One region of the Acidovorax sp. LjRoot66 genome, then DNA from elsewhere that is predicted to be linked to it. Evidence: predicted binding sites of a transcription regulator. Region 1 holds the regulator's gene; each other region holds the start of a gene.
What was found. The regulator LexA, encoded in region 1, represses DNA repair genes until DNA is damaged. The targets are predictions, from matches to a motif close to ACTGTATNNNNATACAGT.

Region 1 (5,333 bases):
CGCCATGAAGCGTGCCAACTCGGTGGACCCCAAGGTCTACACCCCCGAGCTGCTCAAGTCCAGCTTCAAGGGCGTGACCTCGACGATCGCCTTCGAACCCAACGGCGAAATGAAGAACCCAGCCATCACCCTGTACAACTACAAGGACGGCAAGAAGACCCCCCTGAACTAAGGGATGGACTTGCCTTCAACCGGCTAACGTCGTTGGGGTGCCTTGCCGTGCTACAGCACTGTCTGCGGCTCCCCGCCTAGTTATCCGGTCGAATGCAATCCCATGCGGGAGCGCTGCCTTCGGGTGGTGCCTCGCGGAATCAAAAAAGGCTTCCCTCGGGAAGCCTTTTTCGTTGGTGCTGCCGACGCTGCTTGCGTTGGCGGCAGGGGGGCGTCAGCGGCGCACCTGCAGCGAACCCGGGTTCACGATGTTGGTGGGCGTGCCCTTGATGAAGTTGATCACGTTGTCGAAGGCTGCACCAAAGTAGAGCTCATAGCTGTCCTGCTCCACGTAGCCGATGTGCGGGGTGCAGATGCAGTTCTCAAGGCGCAGCAAGGCGTGGCCCTGCAGGATGGGCTCGCTCTCGAACACGTCCACCGCGGCCATGCCGGGGCGGCCTCGGTTCAGCGCGGCGATCAGGGCATCGGACTCCACCAGCTCGGCACGCGAGGTGTTCACAAACAGCGAGGTGGGCTTCATGCACGACAGGTCCTCGAGCGAGATGATGCCGCGCGTTTCGTCGTTCAGGCGCAGATGCACCGAGATCACGTCGCACTGCGAGAAGAATTCCTCGCGCGTGGTGGCGGCCTGGTAGCCATCGGTCAGGGCCTGGGCGCGCGATGCCTCGCGGCCCCAGACGCGCACGTTCATGCCGAAGGCCCGGCCATAGCCGGCCACGAGCTGGCCGATGCGGCCATAGCCCCAGATGCCGAGTGTCTTGCCGCGCAGCACCGTGCCCAGCCCGAAATTGGGCGGCATGGAGGCGGTCTTCAGGCCCGACTGCTGCCAGGCGCCGTGCTTGAGGTTGGAGATGTACTGCGGCAGCCGGCGCGTGGCTGCCATCACCAGGGCCCAGGTCAGCTCTGCAGGCGCCACCGGCGAGCCGACGCCCTCGGCCACTGCAATGCCGCGCTCGGTGCAGGCCGCCACGTCGATGTGGTTGCCGATCTTGCCGGTCTGGGCAATGAGTTTCAGGCGCGGCAGCTTTTCGACCAGCTGGCGGGTGATCTGGGTGCGCTCGCGCACCAGCACGATGATGTCGGCATCCTTGAGCCGGATCGACAATTGCCCCAGGCCCTTGACGGTGTTGGTATAGACCTTGGCGGTGTAGGCGTCGAGCCGGGTGGCGCAATGGAGCTTGCGCACTGCATCCTGGTAGTCGTCGAGGATCACGATGTTCATCCCGACATTGTGCCTTGGAGCGCTGCAGTCTTTGCGCCACAAGGCCCATCTGGCGCACGGCATTTGCAACGCTGCGTGAATGCCGGGCACCCTGGGGCGCCGATTTGCGCGGAGCGGGAGCACCGCCCCGCACCTGCACTGCGGGCCATGGGTACCCGTGGCTTGGCAAGGCCGGTGTTGGCCTTGCCCGCCATGCCCAGGGAATGGCGCTCTTCAGTGCTGCAGTGCCTCGCGGGCGGCCATGCGGTCCAGCTCCGCGCAGACATCGGCCATGCGGCCCGAGATCACGAGGCGCCCTGCATCGGCACCCGAGGCGGCTGTCCGGAGCACCCGTACCACGCGGCGTGCCTGGCCGTGGCTGCACGGGGCTTCGGTGCCTGGGGCAGGGGTTGGCGAGCGGCTTCCTGCTGCTGCCAGCGTGGGCTCGTCACGCGGCATGCGGGCTGCAACTGCACCCGGCCATGCGGGCACCTGGATGGTGGCTGGCAGCGGTGCCTTGCAGGTGCGTGGCCGTGCTACCGCGGTATCGAGCCCGCCATGCATGGCCGGCTGCAGCCAGCGTGCCAGGGCATGCAGCGGTTGCGAGAAGGCCGAGAAGGTCAAAGAAGCAATTCCCATGTGAAGACTCCGAAGGTCGGTGGTGAACACAGGCAGGATTGCGAGGGATGTGCACGGGCCCAGGGCTGACCCGCAGTGGCGCGGAAACTCCGCACCCCGCAAGCCAAACGCCCGCCACCTGGGCCATGCACGCCGGGTCCTTTGCGGCCTCCCTGCCTTGCGCAGGGGGTGCCGCGGACCCGTGGCGCTACATGAGCATGGTGTTGCGGATCAGGCCGACCGCCAGGCCTTCGATCTCGAAGGGCTCGCCGGGCTGCACGGTGATCACCGGGTAGTCGGGGTTCTCGGGCAGCAGCTCGATGCCGGTGGCCGTGCGGCGCAGGCGTTTGACGGTGACGTCGTCGCCCAGGCGGGCCACGATGATCTGGCCATTGCGCGCCTCGCGCGTGGACTGCACGGCCAGCAGGTCGCCATCCATGATGCCGGCGTCGCGCATGGACATGCCGCGCACCTTGAGCAGGTAGTCGGGCTTGTGCTGGAAAAGGCTGTTTTCCACGCTGTAGGTCTGATCGACATGCTCCTGCGCGAGAATGGGTGAGCCCGCCGCGACCCGGCCGATCAGCGGCAGCATCAGCTGCGACAGGCCGGGAATGGGCAGGCTGAACTGGGTGCCGCGCGCCGCGTTGATGGAGCGCACGGTTTCGCCGCGCAGGCGGATGCCGCGCGAGGTGCCGCTGACCAGTTCGATCACACCCTTGCGGGCCAGGGCCTGCAGGTGCTCTTCGGCCGCGTTGGCGGACTTGAAGCCCAGCTCGGTCGCGATCTCGGCGCGGGTAGGGGGGGCGCCGGTGCGCGCAATGGCAGTCTGGATCAGGTCCAGAATCTGTTGCTGGCGGGCCGTGAGCTTGGGGTTGTCGAGCATGGTGGTTTCCAGTGTGTGCCGGTAAAGTGGCAAATAACTGTTTTTTAATCCAGTAGCTGTATTTTTCACCAGTTTTTCGGAGTATGCAAGTGAGTGCGCAAAAAATTGTGGTTCTGGGTACGGGCGGCACCATTGCCGGCACCGCTGCGCAGGCGGGGGACAACATCGGCTACACGGCCGCACAGGTGGGGGTGGGCGAGCTACTGGCGGCCGTCCCGGGGCTAGAAACGGTGGCTGGCGGGCCTCTGGTGGTCGAGCAGGTGGCTCAGATCGACAGCAAGGACATGGAGGTGGGTGTGTGGCGTGCCCTGGCGCTGCGCTGTGACGAGTGCATGCGGGACCCTTCCGTGCGCGGTGTCGTCATTACCCATGGCACCGACACCATCGAAGAGACGGCCTGGTTCCTGCATTCGGTGCTCCACGCCTCGAAGCCCGTGGTGCTGACCTGCGCCATGCGCCCATCGACCGCGCTGGTGCCCGATGGCCCACAGAACCTGCTCGACGCCGTGGCCGTGGCCGCCACCGCCGGTGCGCAGGGCGTGGTGGTGGTGGCTGCCGGCACCATCCATGGCGCGCGGCGCGTGCAGAAGGTGCACCCCTACCGGGTGGACCCGTTCAGCTCCGGTGATGCTGGGCCCTTAGGGTGGGTGGAAGAGGGCGCGGCCCGCCTGGTGCAGGCGTGGCCCCAGGCGCCTGGCGGCAAGGCTGCCACAGCCATTGCCACCTTGCCGGCCGACTCCCCCTGGCCGTGGGTGGAACTGGTCGTGAGCCACGCCGGAGCCAGTGGCCGCGCGGTGGATGCCCTGGTGCGCGAGGGCGTGCAGGGGCTGGTGGTGGCATGCACAGGCAATGGCACCATCCACCATGCGCTGGGGGACGCGCTGGCGCGTGCGCAGGCGGTGGGTGTGCGCGTGGTGCGTTCCACGCGCTGCGCCGAAGGGCAGTTGCTGCCCACGCAGGGCGATGCCTTTGCGGCTGCGCCCGGCCTGTCCCCCGTGAAGGCCCGCATCACGCTGATGCTCGAGCTGTTGCACTGATCACCACGCCAGGATGCCCTTTATGTTCACTGCCCTGCGCGCCCATGTATGGGCCTACCCGGCGCTGGAGGTGGTGCACATCGTGGGCATCGCGCTGCTGCTCGGTAACCTGGTGCTGCTGGAGCTGCGGGTGTTTGGCCTGGGTGCCGCGCTGCCGCCCCGGGATCTGGCGCGCCTGAGCCTTTCGCTGGCACTGTGCGGCTTTGGCATGGCGGCCCTGTCGGGCCTGGTGATGTTTGCCACGCAGCCGCAGGAGCTGCTCGCCAACCGGGCCTTCACCCTGAAGATGCTGTTGTTGATGCTTGCCGGCTGCAACGCGGCGTGGTTTCATGGGCGTGGTTCGCTCGCACGGCTCGATGGCCTGGCGCGGGCGCAGATGCTGCTGTCCACCTTCATCTGGCTGGCCATCGTCGCCTGTGGCCGGTGGATAGCGTACCTCTGACATTCGAAAGGAGAATTTTCATGCCTTTGCAGCGTCGCCAGGTTCTCGCCGTGGCCAGTGTTCTTCCCTTGGTTCCCCTGGCGGCCCATGCGCACCACGGCTGGAGCAGCTTCGACGCGGACCGCCCGATCTATCTCGAAGGCACCGTGCGCAAGGTGCGCTGGCAGAACCCGCATGCCGAGCTGGAGCTGGAGCTGCCCGCCAACCTGGCGTTGCCGCCCAACCTGGCGCAGCGCGCCTTGCCCGCGCAGACGGCACCGGTCGATGGCAAGGCCCTGCTGGCCCGTGCCGTGCTGCCCACGCGCAAGGACCGCAAGTGGGAGATCGAGCTGGCCCCGCTGACCCGCATGCAGGCCTGGCAGGTGGCCGAGATCAAGCCGGGCGCAGCGATCTCGGTACTGGGCTTCACGCTGCGCGAGGAGAAGGGGGAGGCGGTGCTGCGGGTCGAGTACCTTTTCGTGGATGGCAAGGTCTACGGGCTGCGCTCGAGTCCGGCCTGATCGCTGATGGCCCGGCGGGTGGGCGCCGGGATCGTCGAATAGTGCACGTTTCGTTTCCTTGATGTGCTTGGGTGCGTGCGGCGTCGGGGTTTCCCGCCACTATCATCCCGCACATTACTTTGCAGGAGTCGTTATGCGCTGTTTCTCCCTTTCTCTCGCTGCCGCTGCCGTGGTCCTGGTCACCTTGCCCGCACAGGCCCTGGAGTTGCCCAAGCGCAAGCCGGGGCTGTGGGAGCTCAAGGCGACTTCTGGTGAGGGTGCGCCCCCTACCGTCATGCAGCAGTGCACGGATGAAGCCTTCGAGGCACAGATGCAGAAGACGGCCCTGGAAACGTCCAAGACCATGTGCAGCAAGAACGACATGAAGCGCGACGGAAACACCATCACGGGCAGCGCGGAATGCAAGATGGGTTCGGTCAACATCACCTCCCGTACCGTCACCACGGGTGATTTCACCAGCAACTACAAGGTCGTGGTGAAC
Region 2 (5,333 bases), 230 kb from region 1:
CAGTTCGCAGATCAGGTCCAGCTCGTGCTCGATCTGGGCCTGCACCTTGCCCGGGATGCCGGTCGGCCAGCGGCGCCCCGCGCCCTCGTAGGTGGCCTGGCGCAGGTAGCTCGCAGGAGTGTGCCCATCGGGCACCACCTCGTCCGGGTACTGATAGCGGATCTCGTCCAGGCTGAAGGTACACCGGTCCGCGATGCGGATGGTCTCGGCCATCAGGTCATCGGGGTAGGACTGCGACAGCCGCAGGCGGCTGCGCAGGTGCTGCTCGGCGCTGCGCTGCAGGTCGTAGCCGCATTCGGTGAGTGGGCGGCCCACCCGGGTTGCCGTCATCACGTCCTGCAGCGGCTTGCGGCTGCGCACGTGCATGTGCACGTCACCCAGAGCCACCAGCGGAAGCTCGGTCAGGGTGGACAGCTGCCGCATGCGGTGCAGCCACAGCTCGTCATCGATGCGCCGCGTCTGCTCGATGCCCACCCAGGCGCGGCCGGTGAAATTGGTCAGGGTCCAGCGTCCCAGCTCTTCGAGTTGTTCATCGGTAGCGGTGCGGTCCGGAGACACGATCAGCAGGCACTCGGCCAGCGCCTCGCCTTCGATGCTGTGGCGCTGCAGCAGGTAGGTGCCTTTCTCCTCCGTGGTGCGCCGCAGCCGGGTGATGAACTGGCAGAGGTTCCCGTAGCCCTCCATGGTCTGGGCCAGCACAATCATCGTGAAGGGCAGGTCTGCAGCCACCCGGAACTGCGAGCCGATCAGCAGCTTGATGCCTTGCTTCTTCGCCTCGACGTGCGCGCGCACGACACCAGCCAAAGTGCACTCATCCGTGACCGCGATGGCGCTGTAGCCCAGCTCCTTGGCACGTTCGACCAGCTCATCCGGCCAGCTCGCACCGTCGAGAAAAGTGAAGTTGGAAACGCAGCGCAGCTCTGCGTAGTCGGGAAGCGCCATACCGGTAGCCCACGGGTTCGTCGGTATGTCTCAGGCGTACAGCCCGTGGAGAAACCAGCCGGTCTCGTCCTCGGCCAGCCGCCGCTGAAAAACCCACAGCACGCCGGCATGCCTGCTCATCGCGATCCAGTAGTCACGCTGAACATTCAGCTGATCGGCGCCCCCATCGCCCGCACCGGGTTCGCGATGCCACCAGCCGCCTTCCACGCGGTCCGGGCCCAGTAGCAGCTGCAGGGCGCCCTGGTAGATTGGACGGTGGTCGCGTTCGGCCAAGCGCAGCGGTTCGGGCAGCACCCAGGCGGGCAGCGGCAACTCATGGCACCCAGGTGCGCCGCGCGGGCGTGCCAGCTCGGCGCCTTGCCAGCACTGCATCCATTCCGGGCGGTGGTCGGCCCGCAGCGAGGGGCGCACCACGCGCTCCTTGCCCAGACGAGCCTGCACGCGCTCCAGCACAAGGGAGGTGTCTTCGCCCTGGCGGATGGTCTCGGGCAGCAGGGACTTGCTCTCCTGCTGGATGGGGATGGTCTCGGAGGCGAGCAGCTCGATGTCGCCCGCAGGGGCCAGCAGTTCGACCTTGGCCAGGTGCTCGCCCAGCAGGCGGCCCAGGTGCTCGACGTTCTGCGTGGGTTCGGCAGTTCGCACATCCAGCTCGCCGCCAGTGCCTGCGGTCTTGGCGCGCATGGCGTCGTGGGCCCACCTCAGGGTGAAGGCCGTGACGCCCATGTGCCGGGCCGCGAGCCAGCTCGACATCTGGAACAGGAGGCGGCGGGCGCCGAACATCAATGCAGGAGCGTGTTCCACACGGTGCATGAACTCCAGGCGCACGGAGAAGGTCTCGGGCAACTGCTGCCACTCGTAGACCTCGGGCCGTACCCCATAGGCCTGGTCCAGGCTGTGCAAAAGCTGCTTGTCGAAGCGGCGGCCCAGGCCACCCCGGGGCAGTGCACGCACATCACCCAGAGTGCGGGAGCCGAGGCGATGTAGCGTGCCGGCATGGTGCGCCACGGCGGTGATGGATTCGAGGGGGAGCTTGTCCAGCACCTTGTGCAACGGGCCGCCAAAGCCGTTGGGCATGCGCGCACGCAGCAGGGCCAGCGCGGCAGTGCCCGTTGGCGCCCAGGCGATGGCCTCCACACCCACCTCGGCACCTTCCGCCTCGATGCGCCTGCGCAGGCGCCCCAGGCCACCGAACAGGCGTGCGCTGGCACTGACCTCGACCAGGACCGCTTCCTCGCGCAGGGCTACCCGTGGAGAGAACTGCAGTGCCCAGACGGCCAGGGATGGCAGGTCAATGGCGGTGCAGGACTCGCTGCTGGTCGTGCGGGGTAGCAGTGCGGCCCAGATGCCGATCATCGGGGGCCTCCTCTCTGCGCGTGGGGATGACGATCTCGGTGTCCAGGCGCCGAAGGCGCGGTGGAAGCACGCGGCTCAGCTGGCCGGGGATGGCGGAAAGCTCAAGGACATCGGGACATGGCGTGCCGCGGCGCTTGAGGATGCGCACATCGATATCCCAGCCGGAGCCGAGCGACACCAGGGTGCGCAGCGGCGCCGGAGAGGCCTCACGCTGGGCGTTCACCGGCCGGAACAAGAAAACGGGCGACTGGCAGGACTGGGCGTGCACCTGTAGGCGCCGGATCTGGTCGGCGCGGGCCTGGGGTAGCCAGGACAGCACTGCGCCTCGGGGATTGGACTTGACGAGCTGCTCGGTCACCCACAGGCGCTCTGCGGGCGTCTTGGCCTGGATCCACACCACCTGGTCGGCTGGCACGCCGAGCTGGGCAAGGCCGCCCGCATGAGGTTGCTGAGGTGGGGCCACGAGCAGGATCTGGCCGCCGCCCTCGACCAGCGAGGGGAGGCAGCGGCCGAGCAGGCGCCATTCGCACAACGGGGCCTGGGCGGACAACACCTCGGTCAGCGTGCGGGTGGGCCAGCCTCCGCCAGGCAGGGCGGCGTCCAGCAAGTCGAAGCCGGTGGAGATGGTCGGGTGGTGCTGGTGCGCCAGGTCATCGCCCGTCCAGACGGACTCCCGCACCGAGATGGGCAGGTGCTGGGTGTCGAAGGAGCGGGTGGCAGCTGGCATGTCGAAATACTGCAATTAAACACAGTATACGAATAGGTCTGCTGACAGAAAAGAGGACGCTGACGGCGGTTGAAGGCCATTGGGCGCAGAGTGCACCGGAAACGATAGCGGGGGAGTCAGGGCGGGTGCGGGAGGATCAGCAAAACGGCTGTGCAGAAAAAATTTGCAATGTGGGCGTAGAAGGACGGGTGGTACCTCGCTGCATGGCCAAGTGGTGTTAAGCAAATGCGTGCTGCGGTGCGGTCAGCATGAACATCTAACAGGGTAGAGCGACGGGACTCTCTCGACAAGCGGCACTACAGTAGTTCGCTGATGCTCGTGGTCGAATAAGAAGCCCCGGAATATTATTTATTGGCTATTATCGACTTGGCACTTATGAAGGGCCGATCTTATTGCTTGACCAACGCCACTATGCGGAAGATAGCCAACAACTCCATGGGCATTGGAGGTCTCGTTGTCTACAGTTCCATCATTGGTAATACCGCTCGAAAAATTATCTTCATTCAGCGCCTTCCCTAAGGTTACGATATCAGATGGATCGAAAAAGTTTTTCCACTCACCAACTCCGCTTGGCTTACGTCGAGGTGGGCCAAGCTTTGCTTTGAAAGCCTCAAGCCCCAGCGGCGACCCCATAGTTATCAAGAGCGGAATATTAATATTTACACCCTCCCTCTCCATCTCTCGAAGCAGCTTAAATGCAATTACAGTACCAAGAGAGTGAGTAATAAGTACGTAAGGATTTTTCTTCAAAAGGGGGCGTACTATATCATCCACAGATCTTGCGGCTTTGGGTGATGAAAGATAGGTATGACCCTGCTTGACAGCACGAAGGAGAATAGCACCTTTTGCAGGCGACAACCTTTCTACCATCCGTAGCAAACCCACAACGCGTCTCCCGATAAAATTGTCCATAGGAACAATATTATCTTCGGCCAAAGCTATTGCAACATCGATGCTTTGCTCGTCTACTCCTTGATTGAGAACGAATTCCTCCATTACGGAGCTTATGAACTTAAGCTCATCGGCGTCATCCATCTCAATTTTCGTAGATTTTCCGCCCATGGTGACGGAAATATTTTCCCGACCACTCGACCAATCGGCAAGTGTCGTACCATAGTACGCCATTTCAACCGATCGCCCGCTTAACAAACCTGGGTGTGCCTCCTCAAGACAAGTCTCCCATATCCGCTTTAAATCCTCCTTTGAAAATTGCTCCTGACCTATCCCATGAATCATTAAAACGTTCATATGCTAGCCTTAGGTTAAATCCATTAATTAATTTCAGGGCGCCCTCCGCCTTGAACGAGGAGAATTGTGATGGCAATAAAAACTTGGAGACGTTTTGCAGCTCAACTGCGTATGCTTCCTCATGAGGCATAGGATCTTCTACGAACTGCCATCCTTGACGGAGCCAAGGCCAAAACCCGGCTACCTCTCCATCCGCCTCAACGGTACTCATGGTAACCCAAGATGGCAAATTCTCTGAGGCGCGCGCTCCACTTCTGGCCGGAACAGGAGGCACATGTGCCTTCATGTTTTTAACGTCACCATTGCTATCCAATCGCCATTTATCCGTTCTGGAAAGCATCCCCATAAATGCCACGTCAAAAGGCATGGCTTGACCGTGTTTGCAATAGAAGTATGCCATTCGAAGTATGCTATCCACATCTCCTGCATAGTCATATAAATAACTAGCAATGGCACCAAGCGTTGGATTAACGTGCTTATCCTCCCGAAGAAACGTGGCGATTTCATCCACCTGTTCATAAGTAAGCTTGCCAGCTTGCAAATTCGAAATCGCATCGGAGGAAGCGATGAGATTTTTAATAGAATTCATGGACTTGGAAACACAGCCCCACGTTATATTTCCAGTATCGTCAAGAGTCACTTGAGTCGTTAATTCGGGATATATTACCGCAGAAGAAAAGAAATCATCACCTATCTGAAAAATTATTTGAGTTGCGGCAACGCATCTCACTTGGTATGTCTCCCAATCAATGCCGGACGAGCAAAACTCTATTGAAGCATTGCTCCATATCTTTTTTAGCTTCGCTCCACGAACAACCAAATTAAATTCGACGTAGCCTTCAACAAGGCGAAGGTCCAATATGCCTTTAGCATACTGACCAAAGACACTGCGTCCAGTCGTTGGATTCTTCGATGGTGGATCACCATCAACTGGACCCTTTACTGCTGCGTGCGAGATCGGTGCAGGCCACGTTGGAACGGGAAGACTGTTGATTGCCCGGTTACGCCTGAAATAAACTGCATGCTCCCTGGGTATTCCTGTGGTGCACTCAGGTATACATTT
Region 3 (5,333 bases), 4.1 Mb from region 1:
CGCCAAGGTGGTCAGCCAGAGCGACGACAAGCTGGTGGCGCCCCGCAGCCTGGACCGCGCCGGCCAGCGCACCGCGCTGCAGTATGTGGCGCCCGCCGGCCGCTCCTCGCTCGAAGTGTTGCGCGGCTACCAGCAGGAGCTCAAGGCCGCCGGCTTCGAGACCGCCTTCGAATGCGCAGGCGATGCCTGCGGCGGCTCCAACATCTTTGCCTACAGCCTGCCGCGCTCGCTGCTGCCCGGCGGCTGGGCCGGCAAGGTGGGCGACAACAGCCCCGCCGCCTGCGCTTCGGGCACCCTGGCCGACCTGCGCTACGCGCTGCTCGACAACAAGGCCACCGGGGCGGGCATGGCGGTGATGACCTGGAACCCCGACATCACGTCGGCCTACTGCGACGAGAAAGAGTTCCAGAAGCGCACCACCATCACCGTGGTGCGCGTGGAGCCCAAGGCGCGCGAACAGCAGATGGAAACGATGTCCTCCAGCGAGATCGCCAAGGGGCTCGATGCCAACGGCAAGGTCGCCATCTACGGCATCCTGTTCGACACCGGCAAGGCGGACATCAAGCCTGACAGCAAGGCCTCGCTGGACCAGATCGGCGCGTTGCTCAAGCAACAGGCCGGCCTGAAGCTCCATGTGGTGGGCCATACCGACAACGCCGGCAACCTGCCTGCCAACATCGACCTGAGCCGCCGCCGCGCCGATGCCGTGGCCGCAGCGCTGGCCAGGGACTACGGCATTGCCCGCGACCGGCTCACCGCCAACGGGGTGGCCAGCCTGGCGCCGGTGGCTTCCAACGGCTCGGATGCCGGGCGCGCCAAGAATCGGCGCGTCGAACTTGTATTGCAGTGAGCCCGCCGGCTCAGGCCTCGTCGTCTTCAGCAGCACCCCGTATCACCCGGTGCACCACGTCCCCTGAAAAGCCCCGCGCCATCAAGAATCGCACCTGCTTGGCACGCCCCTGCGGATCGGCCGCTGGCTCGCCGAAGCGGCGGCGCCACACCTCGCGGGCGCGCGCCAATTCCGTGTGCTGCAACTGCGCCAGGGCCTGCTGCACCACCTCGCCGCCCACGCCCTTGGCCTGCAGCTCCTGGCGGATGCGCGCAGCACCCATGCGGCCGGCACGCAGGTTCACGACCGAGGCCACCACGCGCTCCTCGCTGATGAAGTCCTTCTCCTCCAGTTCGGCCAGCACCGCATCCAGGTCCTCGCCCTCCTGCACATGCGGGCGCAGCTTGCGCAGCAGTTCGGCGCGTGAATGCTCGCGCTGGCCCAGCAGCCGCAGTGCGCGGCCTTTGAGGGAAAGGGTGGCAAAGCCCATGGGTTTCGATCCGCAGGTGAACGACAGGTGGATGGGACGGCGAAGTCGCAAACGACAACGGCCACCGCTCCGTGCAGGAGCGATGGCCGCCATCGTCTGCGGCAAAGGCTGCCGATGACAGCCTTTGCCTGGCGATGCTCAATGCATCACTCTTCGGATGCAGCCGGGGCCGCCGCCTGCAGTGCGTCGGGCAGGAGCGCAATGCCCAGGCCTTCACGCACCTTGTTCTCGATCTCGCGGGCGAGGTCGGGGTTCTCGCGCAGGAATTCGCGCGCGTTGTCACGGCCCTGGCCGATCTTCTCGCCGTTGTAGGCATACCAGGCACCCGACTTCTCGACGATCTTGGCGGTCACGCCCATGTCGATGATCTCGCCCTCACGGCTGATGCCCTCGCCAAAGAGGATGTCGAACTCGGCCGTCTTGAAGGGGGGGCTCACCTTGTTCTTGACCACCTTGACCTTGGTCTCGTTGCCGATGGCTTCGTCGCCCTTCTTGATGGTGCCGGTGCGGCGGATATCGAGGCGCACCGAGGCGTAGAACTTGAGCGCATTGCCCCCGGTGGTGGTTTCGGGGCTGCCGAACATCACACCGATCTTCATGCGGATCTGGTTGATGAAGATGACCATGCAATTGGTCTTCTTGATCGTGGCCGTCAGTTTGCGCAGTGCCTGGCTCATCAGGCGGGCCTGCAGGCCGGGCAGGGCATCGCCCATTTCGCCTTCGATTTCGGCCTTGGGCGTGAGTGCGGCGACCGAGTCGATGACGATCAGGTCCACGGCGCCCGAGCGCACCAGGCTGTCCACGATTTCCAGGGCCTGCTCGCCGGTGTCGGGCTGGCTGATCAGCAGGTCGGACAGCTGCACACCCAGCTTCTGGGCGTACTGCACGTCCAGGGCGTGCTCGGCGTCCACGAAGGCGCAGGTGCCACCCTGCTTTTGCATTTCGGCAATCACCTGTAGCGTGAGCGTGGTCTTGCCCGAGGATTCCGGGCCGTAAATCTCGACCACACGGCCGCGCGGCAGGCCGCCCACGCCCAGTGCGATGTCCAGACCCAGCGAGCCGGTGGAGACGACCTGGATGTCCTCGATCACCTCGCCTTCGCCTAGGCGCATGATGGTGCCCTTGCCGAACTGCTTCTCGATCTGGGCGAGCGCAGCCGCCAGCGCCTTGGCCTTTTCGGTGTTGACGGGGAGGGCGGGGTTGGTGCCTTTGACTGCGACGTCCATGAGAAAACTCCTTGAGAAACAACGGGTTGGGTGTTTGCACTTCGTCTGCAATTAACTACAGGCTGGATGCTTGAACAGTAGTTTATGCGAGCCATTGAATCCCATCAATGCACTATTTAGTCAGTTTGCCTGACAATACTGCATGCCTGATTCTTCGTCCCTTGCCGCATCCACTCCGATGGAAGACGGCTGGCGCCAGACCCACCTGGGCCGCCTGCTCGGCCACGCCATGCGCCGCTTCGATGCCCGGGTGCTGCAGCTCATGGCGCGCAATGTGGAGGTGCCGCTGGCCCTGTCCAACCTGGCGGCGCGCGACCAGGTGAGCGCGGCGCACGTGCACATCACGCGCCACCTGGCGCTGCAGGGCGACCGCCTGACCGACCTAGCCCAGCGTGCCGGCATGACCAAGCAGGCCATGGCCACCCTGGTGGACCAGTGCGAGGCCTGGGGCCTGGTCACGCGCGAGGCGGACCCGCTGGATGCACGCGCGCGGCGCGTGTGCTTCACGCCCACCGGCCTGGCCTGGCTGCAGGCCTTTCGCGATGCGGTGGCCCAGGCCGAAGCCGAGTTCCGGGCCGAGGTGGGCAGGGACGTGGCCACGGTGGTGGCCATCGGGCTGGAAGCCTACGCCAGTGGCGACACGACGGGTGACGGCGCCAGCCGCAGGGACAGCGCCAGGGGCTGAGGACAGGAACCTGTTCAGGCAGGTGGCGTGGGCATGCCCGAAGGTTCGGCACAGGCCAGCAGCCATTGGCGGAACTGCTGCAGGGTCTGCAGCTGGTTGCGCCCCTCGGGGTAGCAGAACCAATAACCGACCTCGCTCTGGTAGCCGCATCCGGGCAGCGGTTCGCGCACCAGCCCGCTGGTGATCTCGTCCTGCACCAGGCAGCGCGGCACCAGCGCCAGGCCCATGCCGGCCATCACCGCGCGGATCATCGATTGGAACTGGTCGAACTGCGGGCCGGCCAGCGGATTGAGCCCCTGCACCCCATGCGTTTCGCTCCAGCGCAGCCAGGCCTCGGGCACCGTGACGTGGCGCAGCAAGGTGTGGCGCGCCACGTCGCGCGGGCTGTCGATGGCCCAGTCCGCCACACGGGTGCGCGGTGCGATCAACGCCACGTCCTGGCCCGTGAGGTAGTGGGCGTGTGCACCGGGCCAGTGACCATCGCCGAAGAGGATGGCGCAGTCGAGTTCGGGCCGCTCGAAGTTGTAGCTGTGCACGTAGGGCACGAAGTGCAGCGTGACCTGCGGGTGCTGCTGCTGGAACTGCGGCAGCCGCGGGATGAGCCACTTGGCAGCGAAGGTAGGCAGGCTCGACAGGTGCAGCGCGCCGCCGCCGTCGTCGCTGGTGATCAGCTCCAGCGTTGCGGCTTCGAGCTGGGCCAGCACGGCCCGCACGGCCTTTTCGTAGCGCTCCCCGGCGGGCGTGAGCGCCAGGCGCTTGCGGCTGCGCTCGAACAGCGGCACACCCACCCAGCCCTCCAGCTCCTTGACCTGCTTGCTCACCGCGCTTTGCGTCAGGTGCAGGGCCCCGGCCGCGCGCGAAACGCCGCCGAACCGGGTCACGGTGGAAAAGGCACGCAGAAGATGCAAGGGTGGGGAGAGGCGTCGAAGAGAAGACATAGTAAGTTCTCAAATCATTCCATATTGGAATGTTATCAGGCACATCCATTGCTTGGTAGTGGGCACCGGATCATTTAATCTCAAACCCCCTTCATAGGAAAACCGCACATGAAACGCCGTCACCTGCTCACCACCCTGGCTGCTGCATCTTTCATTCCTGGAATGTCCTTTGCGCAAGAAGGCAAGCCCCTGCGCATCGTCGTGCCCTTTCCACCCGGCGGCGCCACCGACATCACCGTGCGCGCCCTGCAGGAGTCGCTCACCCGCATCCTCAAGCAGCCTGTGGTGCTGGACAACCGTGCCGGCGCAGGCGGCTCGATCGGCATGGCCGAAGTGGCGCGCGCCCCGGCCGACGGCCTCACGCTGGGCGTGGCCACCCTGTCCACCCACGGTGTGAATCCCGCCGTCTACAGCAAGCTGCCCTACAACCCGCTCAAGGACTTCGTGGGCGTGACCGAGATCGTCAAGGCCCCCGGCGTGGTCGTGGTGAACCCCGCCGCACTGCCCGTGAAGGACTTCGCCGACCTGGTGAAGTACCTCAAGGCCAACCCCGGCAAGGTGTCGTTCGCGACGCCCGGCAACGGCACCATCGGCCACATGTGGGGCGAGCTGTTCAAGAGCAGCACGGGCACCTCCATGGTGCACATCCCCTACCGTGGTGCAGGCCCGGCCATCAACGACGTGCTGGCCGGCCAGGTGGCCGTGTATTTCGACCAGGTGGCCTCGTCGCTGCCGCACATCAAGTCGGGCAAGCTCAAGGCGCTGGCGGTCTCGTGGCCCACGCGGCTTGACGTGCTGCCGGACGTCCCCACCTACGCCCAGCTCGGCTTTGCCAACAACAACGATCCCTCGTGGTTCGGCCTGGTGGCCCCCGCAGGCACGCCCCCCGCTGCCGTGGACCGCATCCAGCAGGCCGTGGCACAGGCACTGCAGGAGCCCGCCGTGCGTGAGCGCCTGGCCGGCCAGGGCCTGTACCCCTCGGGCACCACGCCCAAGGAGTTCTCGGCCCAGTTGGTGCGCGAGATCGACAAGATGAAGCGCGTGGCGGCCTACGCCAAGATCGCGCTCGATTGACACCACACCGGGCCTGCGGGCCCGGCGGCCACAGCTGGGGAGACCATCTCAGGGATAACCATGGTCTCCAACCGGTCCGGGCGGCTAGGCC
Region 4 (5,333 bases), 1.3 Mb from region 1:
AGCTGGGTGTACAGGCCCATCACGGTGCGCACGTAGTTCTGCGTTTCCTTGTAGGCCGGGATCTGGTTGCCCGCGCGCTGCACCGCTCCCTCGCCCGCGTTGTAGGCGGCCAGCGCCAGGTCCAGGCGGTTGGGAAACAGGTCCAGCAGGTGGCGCAGGTAGCGGGTGCCGGTGGGCACGTTCACCGCCGGGTCGGCGAGTTTCTTCTCGACCGAGCGCTTGGCATCGGCGCTCACGCCAAAGCGGGTGGCCGTGGCCGGCATCACCTGCATGAGGCCCACAGCCCCCTTGGGCGACACGGCATCGGCATCGAAGCCCGATTCGGTCGCGATCAGCGCCTGCAGCAACTCGTAGTCCACGGCATGCTTGACTGCAGCGGCACGCAGGTGGTGCTTCACACGCTTGTAGTCCGGCGCAATGTCGAAAAAGGCCAGCAGCCGCGCCCCCGCAGGCGGCAGGGCATAGGGCATGGCCGGCGCATCGCCGGGCACGTCGCGCGTGGAATCGAATTCGTTGCCCTTGAAGAACAGCTGGTAGTTGGCATCCACCTGCTCAGGCGCGAAATGCGTCACGCCGCGCGCATCGACGAAGGCCCAGAGGTCGGCGTGGGCAGCCGTGTGCGCCAGGCACAGCAGCAGGCCCGCGCACGCCAGGCGCAGCCGGTCAGATGTCGATCTCGACCGCATCGCCGTGCAGCTCCATCAGCTCGCGCCGCGAGGCCGCCTCGCCCTTGCCCATGAGCTTGGTGATCAGGCCCTCGGTCGCGGCGAAGTCCGTGCTGCCCAGCTGCACGGGCAGCAGGCGCCGGGTATCGGGGTTGAGGGTGGTCTCCCACAGCTGCGAGGCGTTCATCTCACCGAGGCCCTTGAAGCGGCTGATCTGGCACTTCTCGCGGGCCACGCCGTCCTTGGCGCACTTGTCGAGAATGGCGGTGAGCTCGCCATCGTCCAGCGCATACATCTTGGCGGCAGGCTTCTTGCCACGGGCCGGCACGTCCACCCGGAACAGCGGGGGGCGCGCCACATAAATATGGCCGGCGTCGATGAGCTTGGGGAAGTGGCGAAAGAACAGCGTGAGCAGCAGCACCTGGATGTGCGAGCCGTCCACGTCGGCATCCGCCAGGATGCAGATCTTGCCGTAGCGCAGGCCCGTAAGGTCGGGCGTGTCGTTAGGGCCGTGCGGGTCCACGCCGATGGCCACCGAGATGTCGTGGATTTCGTTGTTGGCAAACAGTCGGTCGCGCTCCACCTCCCAGGTGTTGAGCACCTTGCCGCGCAACGGCAGCACGGCCTGGCTTTCCTTGTCGCGGCCCATCTTGGCGCTGCCGCCGGCCGAGTCGCCCTCGACCAGGAAGACCTCGTTGTGGGCCAGGTCGCGGCTTTCGCAGTCGGTGAGCTTGCCGGGCAGCACGGCCACGCCCGAGCCCTTGCGCTTTTCGACCTTCTGGCCAGCCTTCTGGCGCGTTTGCGCGGCCTTGATGGCCAGCTCGGCCAGCTTCTTGCCGTAGTCCACATGCTGGTTGAGCCACAGCTCCAGCGCCGGGCGCACGAAACCCGAGACCAGGCGCACGGCATCGCGCGAGTTCAGGCGCTCCTTGATCTGGCCCTGGAACTGCGGGTCCAGCACCTTGGCACTGAGCACGTAGCTGGCGCGGGCAAACACGTCTTCGGGCAGCAGTTTCACACCCTTGGGCAGCAGGCTGTGCAGCTCGATGAAGCTCTTGACGGCATTGAACAGGCCGTCGCGCAGGCCGCTTTCGTGCGTGCCGCCGGCGCTGGTGGGGATCAGGTTGACGTAGCTTTCGCGCACCGGCTGGCCATCTTCGGTGAAGGCCACGCACCAGGATGCGCCCTCGCCTTCGGCAAAGCTTTCGTTGTTGCGGTCGGCAAAGCCTTCGCCCTCGAACAGCGGGATCACCGGTTCGCCGTTGAGCGTCTGCATCAGGTAGTCGCGCAGGCCGCCCTTGTACTGCCAGGTCTGGGTGTCGCGCGTCTTCTCGTTGACCAGGGTCACGGACACGCCGGGCATCAGCACCGCCTTGCTGCGCAAGAGGTGCGTGAGCTCGCCCATGGGCAGCGCGCTCGATTCGAAATACTTGGCATCGGGCCAGGCGCGCACGGTGGTGCCCTGCTTGCGCTCTCCGGCTTCCAGCGCGCGGGTCACCAGGGGCTCGACCACGTCGCCGGCCGAAAACACCAGCCGCGCGACCTTGCCTTCGCGGTGGCTGCTCACTTCCAGGCGCGTGGCCAGCGCGTTGGTCACGCTCACGCCCACACCGTGCAGGCCGCCCGAGAAGCTGTAGGCGCCGCCCTTGCCCTTGTCGAACTTGCCGCCCGCATGCAGGCGGGTGAACACCAGTTCGATCACCGGGGCATTCTCTTCGGGGTGCATGCCGAAGGGGATGCCGCGCCCATCGTCCTCAATGCTGACCGAACCGTCGGTGTGCAGCGTGACCTTGATCTTCTTGCCATGCCCGGCCAGCGCTTCGTCGGCGGCGTTGTCCAGCACCTCCTGGATGATGTGCAGGGGGTTGTCGGTGCGGGTGTACATGCCCGGGCGCTGCTTGACGGGCTCCAGGCCCTTGAGCACACGGATCGACCCTTCGGAATATTCGCTGGCGGAGACGGAAGACGGTTTGGCAGACATGCGGCGGATTGTAGTGCGGCGCAGCAAAGACTGGATAAAAATACAGCCCCACCACCCCCAACTGTACTGTTCGGCAGTGTGCGGGCAGATTGTGGCCAATCTGGCTACATTCTGCGCATGTCTATGCATCCTCCGAAACTGTCCATGTTCCAGGTGCTCGCGTGCGGCGCGGCCATCGTGACCCTGTCCATGGGCATCCGCCACGGCTTTGGCCTGTGGCTGCTGCCCATCACCCAGGACATGGGCTGGACGCGCCAGTCCTTTGCCCTGGCCATCGCCATCCAGAACCTCTCGTGGGGCCTGATCGGCATCTTCGCCGGCATGGCAGCCGACCGCTTCGGCGCCTTCCGCGTGCTGCTGGCCGGCGCTGCCCTGTATGCGGCCGGCCTGGCGGGCATGGCCCTGTCGCCCACGCCCACGCTGTTCGCGCTGACGGCCGGGGTACTGATCGGTGCAGCCCAGGCGGGCACCACCTATGCCGTGATCTATGGCGTGCTGGGCCGCCAGATCGCGCCCGAAAAACGATCATGGGCGATGGGGGTGGCGGCAGCGGCCGGCTCCTTCGGCCAGTTCCTCATGGTGCCCATGGAAGGCTGGCTCATCGCCAACTTTGGCTGGCAGCAGGCGCTGCTGGCGCTGTCGCTGGCGGTGCTGCTTATCATGCCCCTGGCATTCGGCCTGCGCGAGCCGGGCTTCAAGGGCTCGGCGCCCCCCAAGCGCGACCAGACCGTCGCCCAGGCACTGTTCGAGGCCTTTCGCTACCCCAGCTTCTCGCTGCTGATGGCGGGCTACTTCGTCTGCGGCTTCCAGGTGGTGTTCATCGGCGTGCACATGCCCAGCTACCTCAAGGACCACGGCCTGTCGCCCCAGGTGGCCAGCTATGCGCTGGCGCTGATCGGCCTGTTCAACGTGTTCGGCACCTACATTGCCGGCACCCTGGGCCAGCGCTTGCAAAAACGTTACATCCTGGCCTTCATCTACTTTGCGCGGGCGATTGCCATTGCGGTGTTCCTGGCGGTGCCGCTGTCGCCGGCCTCGGTGTACATCTTCTCGGCCGTCATGGGCACGCTGTGGCTGTCCACCATTCCGCCCACCAATGCCACCATTGCCCAGATCTTCGGCGTGCAGCACCTGTCCATGCTCGGCGGCTTCGTGTTCTTCAGCCACCAGATCGGCAGCTTCCTGGGCGTCTGGCTGGGCGGCTACCTGTACGACGCCACGGGCAGCTACGACATCGTCTGGTACATCGCCATCGCCCTGGGGGTGTTCGCCGCCCTGGTGAACCTGCCGGTCAAGGAAAGCCCTATCCAGCGCGCAGCCCCCGTGCCGGCATGATGGCGGCCTGAACCTTTGCACCCGATCACCATGCCAGCCGCCCCCGAACACGCCCCCCACCGCACCCCGGCCCTGCCGCTGGCGTGGCGGGTGCTGGCCTGGGCCGTGGCCATCCTGGCGTGCCTGGCCGTGTTTGCCATGTACACCGTGCCCGAGTTCATGGTGATGCTGGCCGACCAGGTGTGGAACTGCTTCTAGGGCGCATGCACGGATCTGACAACCCCTCGGACTGGGTGCGCCGCTGGTCGACCCTGATAGCACCCCGCAGCACCGTCCTCAACGTGGCCTGCGGTGCCGGGCGCCACCTGCGCTGGCTGCACGGCCTGGGCCACACCGTGGTGGGGGTGGACCGCTCCCCCGAGGCCGTGGCTGCAGGAGCCCCGCTCGGAGAGATGGTGTGCGCCGACATCGAAAGCGGCCCCTGGCCCTTTGCCGGACGCCAGTTCGGTGCCGTGGTGGTCACCAATTACCTGTGGCGCCCGCTGTTTCCCACGCTGGTGGCCAGCCTCGCGCCGGGCGGCGTACTGGTCTACGAGACCTTTGCACACGGTAACGAAACGGTGGGCCGCCCGGCGCGGCCCGAATTCCTGCTGCAGCCGGGCGAATTGCTGGCCGCCTGCAGCGGATTGCGCACCGTGGCCTACGAGGACGGCTTCCTCGAAGAACCCGCGCGTTTCGTGCAGCGCATCACGGCCATCAGGGAACTTGCGGACGCCGGGGCACCCTCAAGACATCTGCTGGCCAGTGCGGCTAGTTAGAATGCTCTTTTATCCCGTTCACCACTGCGGACATGACATCTTCCTTAGTGCCACTCACTGGCAGCATCGTCGCCCTCGTCACCCCCTTGCATGAGGACGGTAGCGTCGACTACCCCGCGCTGCGCAAACTGATCGACTGGCACATCGCCGAAGGCACCGATTGCATCGGCGTTGTGGGCACCACGGGCGAATCGCCCACGGTGAACGTTGAAGAGCACTGCGAGATCATCCGCGTGTCGGTGGAGCAGGCCGCCAAGCGCGTGCCCATCATGGCCGGCTGCGGCGCCAACTCCACGGCCGAGGCCATCGAGCTGGCCCGCTTTGCCAAGAAGGTGGGCGCCGACACGCAGCTGCAGGTCGTGCCCTACTACAACAAGCCCACGCAAGAGGGCCAGTACCAGCATTTCAAGGCCATCGCCGAGGCCGTGGGCGACCTGCCCACCATTCTGTACAACGTGCCCGGCCGCTCCGTGGCCGACATGCAGCACGACACCGTGCTGCGCCTGGCCCAGGTGCCCGGCATCATCGGCATCAAGGAGGCCACGGGCAATATCGAGCGCGCACAGTGGCTGATCCGCGAAGCCCCCAAGGGTT

Region 2: the regulator LexA is predicted to act here: its motif matches at 3,031-3,048, upstream of imuA (translesion DNA synthesis-associated protein ImuA).
Region 3: the regulator LexA is predicted to act here: its motif matches at 2,607-2,624, upstream of recA (recombinase RecA).
Region 4: the regulator LexA is predicted to act here: its motif matches at 2,676-2,693, upstream of ACSQ3Y_RS25785 (DNA topoisomerase IV subunit B).

Annotation. Positions count from the first base shown of each region.
Region 1 covers NZ_CAXUQU020000001.1:4,229,317-4,234,649, reverse strand. The annotation lists gene ACSQ3Y_RS19890 (branched-chain amino acid ABC transporter substrate-binding protein) at 1-172, shown strand, start outside; gene ACSQ3Y_RS19885 (D-2-hydroxyacid dehydrogenase family protein) at 386-1,393, opposite strand; gene ACSQ3Y_RS19880 (hypothetical protein) at 1,607-2,011, opposite strand; gene lexA (transcriptional repressor LexA) at 2,199-2,873, opposite strand; gene ACSQ3Y_RS19870 (asparaginase) at 2,957-3,910, shown strand; gene ACSQ3Y_RS19865 (hypothetical protein) at 3,933-4,352, shown strand; gene ACSQ3Y_RS19860 (DUF6152 family protein) at 4,373-4,852, shown strand; gene ACSQ3Y_RS19855 (DUF3617 domain-containing protein) at 4,986-5,333, shown strand, end outside.
Region 2 covers NZ_CAXUQU020000001.1:4,003,746-4,009,078, reverse strand. The annotation lists gene ACSQ3Y_RS18835 (error-prone DNA polymerase) at 1-942, opposite strand, end outside; gene ACSQ3Y_RS18830 (Y-family DNA polymerase) at 973-2,295, opposite strand; gene imuA (translesion DNA synthesis-associated protein ImuA) at 2,231-3,022, opposite strand; gene ACSQ3Y_RS18820 (hypothetical protein) at 3,371-4,270, opposite strand; gene ACSQ3Y_RS18815 (caspase family protein) at 4,188-5,333, opposite strand, start outside.
Region 3 covers NZ_CAXUQU020000001.1:177,601-182,933, forward strand. The annotation lists gene ACSQ3Y_RS00830 (DUF4892 domain-containing protein) at 1-850, shown strand, start outside; gene recX (recombination regulator RecX) at 861-1,319, opposite strand; gene recA (recombinase RecA) at 1,466-2,545, opposite strand; gene ACSQ3Y_RS00845 (MarR family winged helix-turn-helix transcriptional regulator) at 2,688-3,230, shown strand; gene ACSQ3Y_RS00850 (LysR substrate-binding domain-containing protein) at 3,245-4,168, opposite strand; gene ACSQ3Y_RS00855 (tripartite tricarboxylate transporter substrate binding protein BugE) at 4,277-5,242, shown strand.
Region 4 covers NZ_CAXUQU020000001.1:5,501,837-5,507,169, forward strand. The annotation lists gene ACSQ3Y_RS25780 (lytic transglycosylase domain-containing protein) at 1-686, opposite strand, end outside; gene ACSQ3Y_RS25785 (DNA topoisomerase IV subunit B) at 664-2,646, opposite strand; gene ACSQ3Y_RS25790 (MFS transporter) at 2,764-3,981, shown strand; gene ACSQ3Y_RS25795 (hypothetical protein) at 4,012-4,179, shown strand; gene ACSQ3Y_RS25800 (class I SAM-dependent methyltransferase) at 4,185-4,739, shown strand; gene dapA (4-hydroxy-tetrahydrodipicolinate synthase) at 4,772-5,333, shown strand, end outside.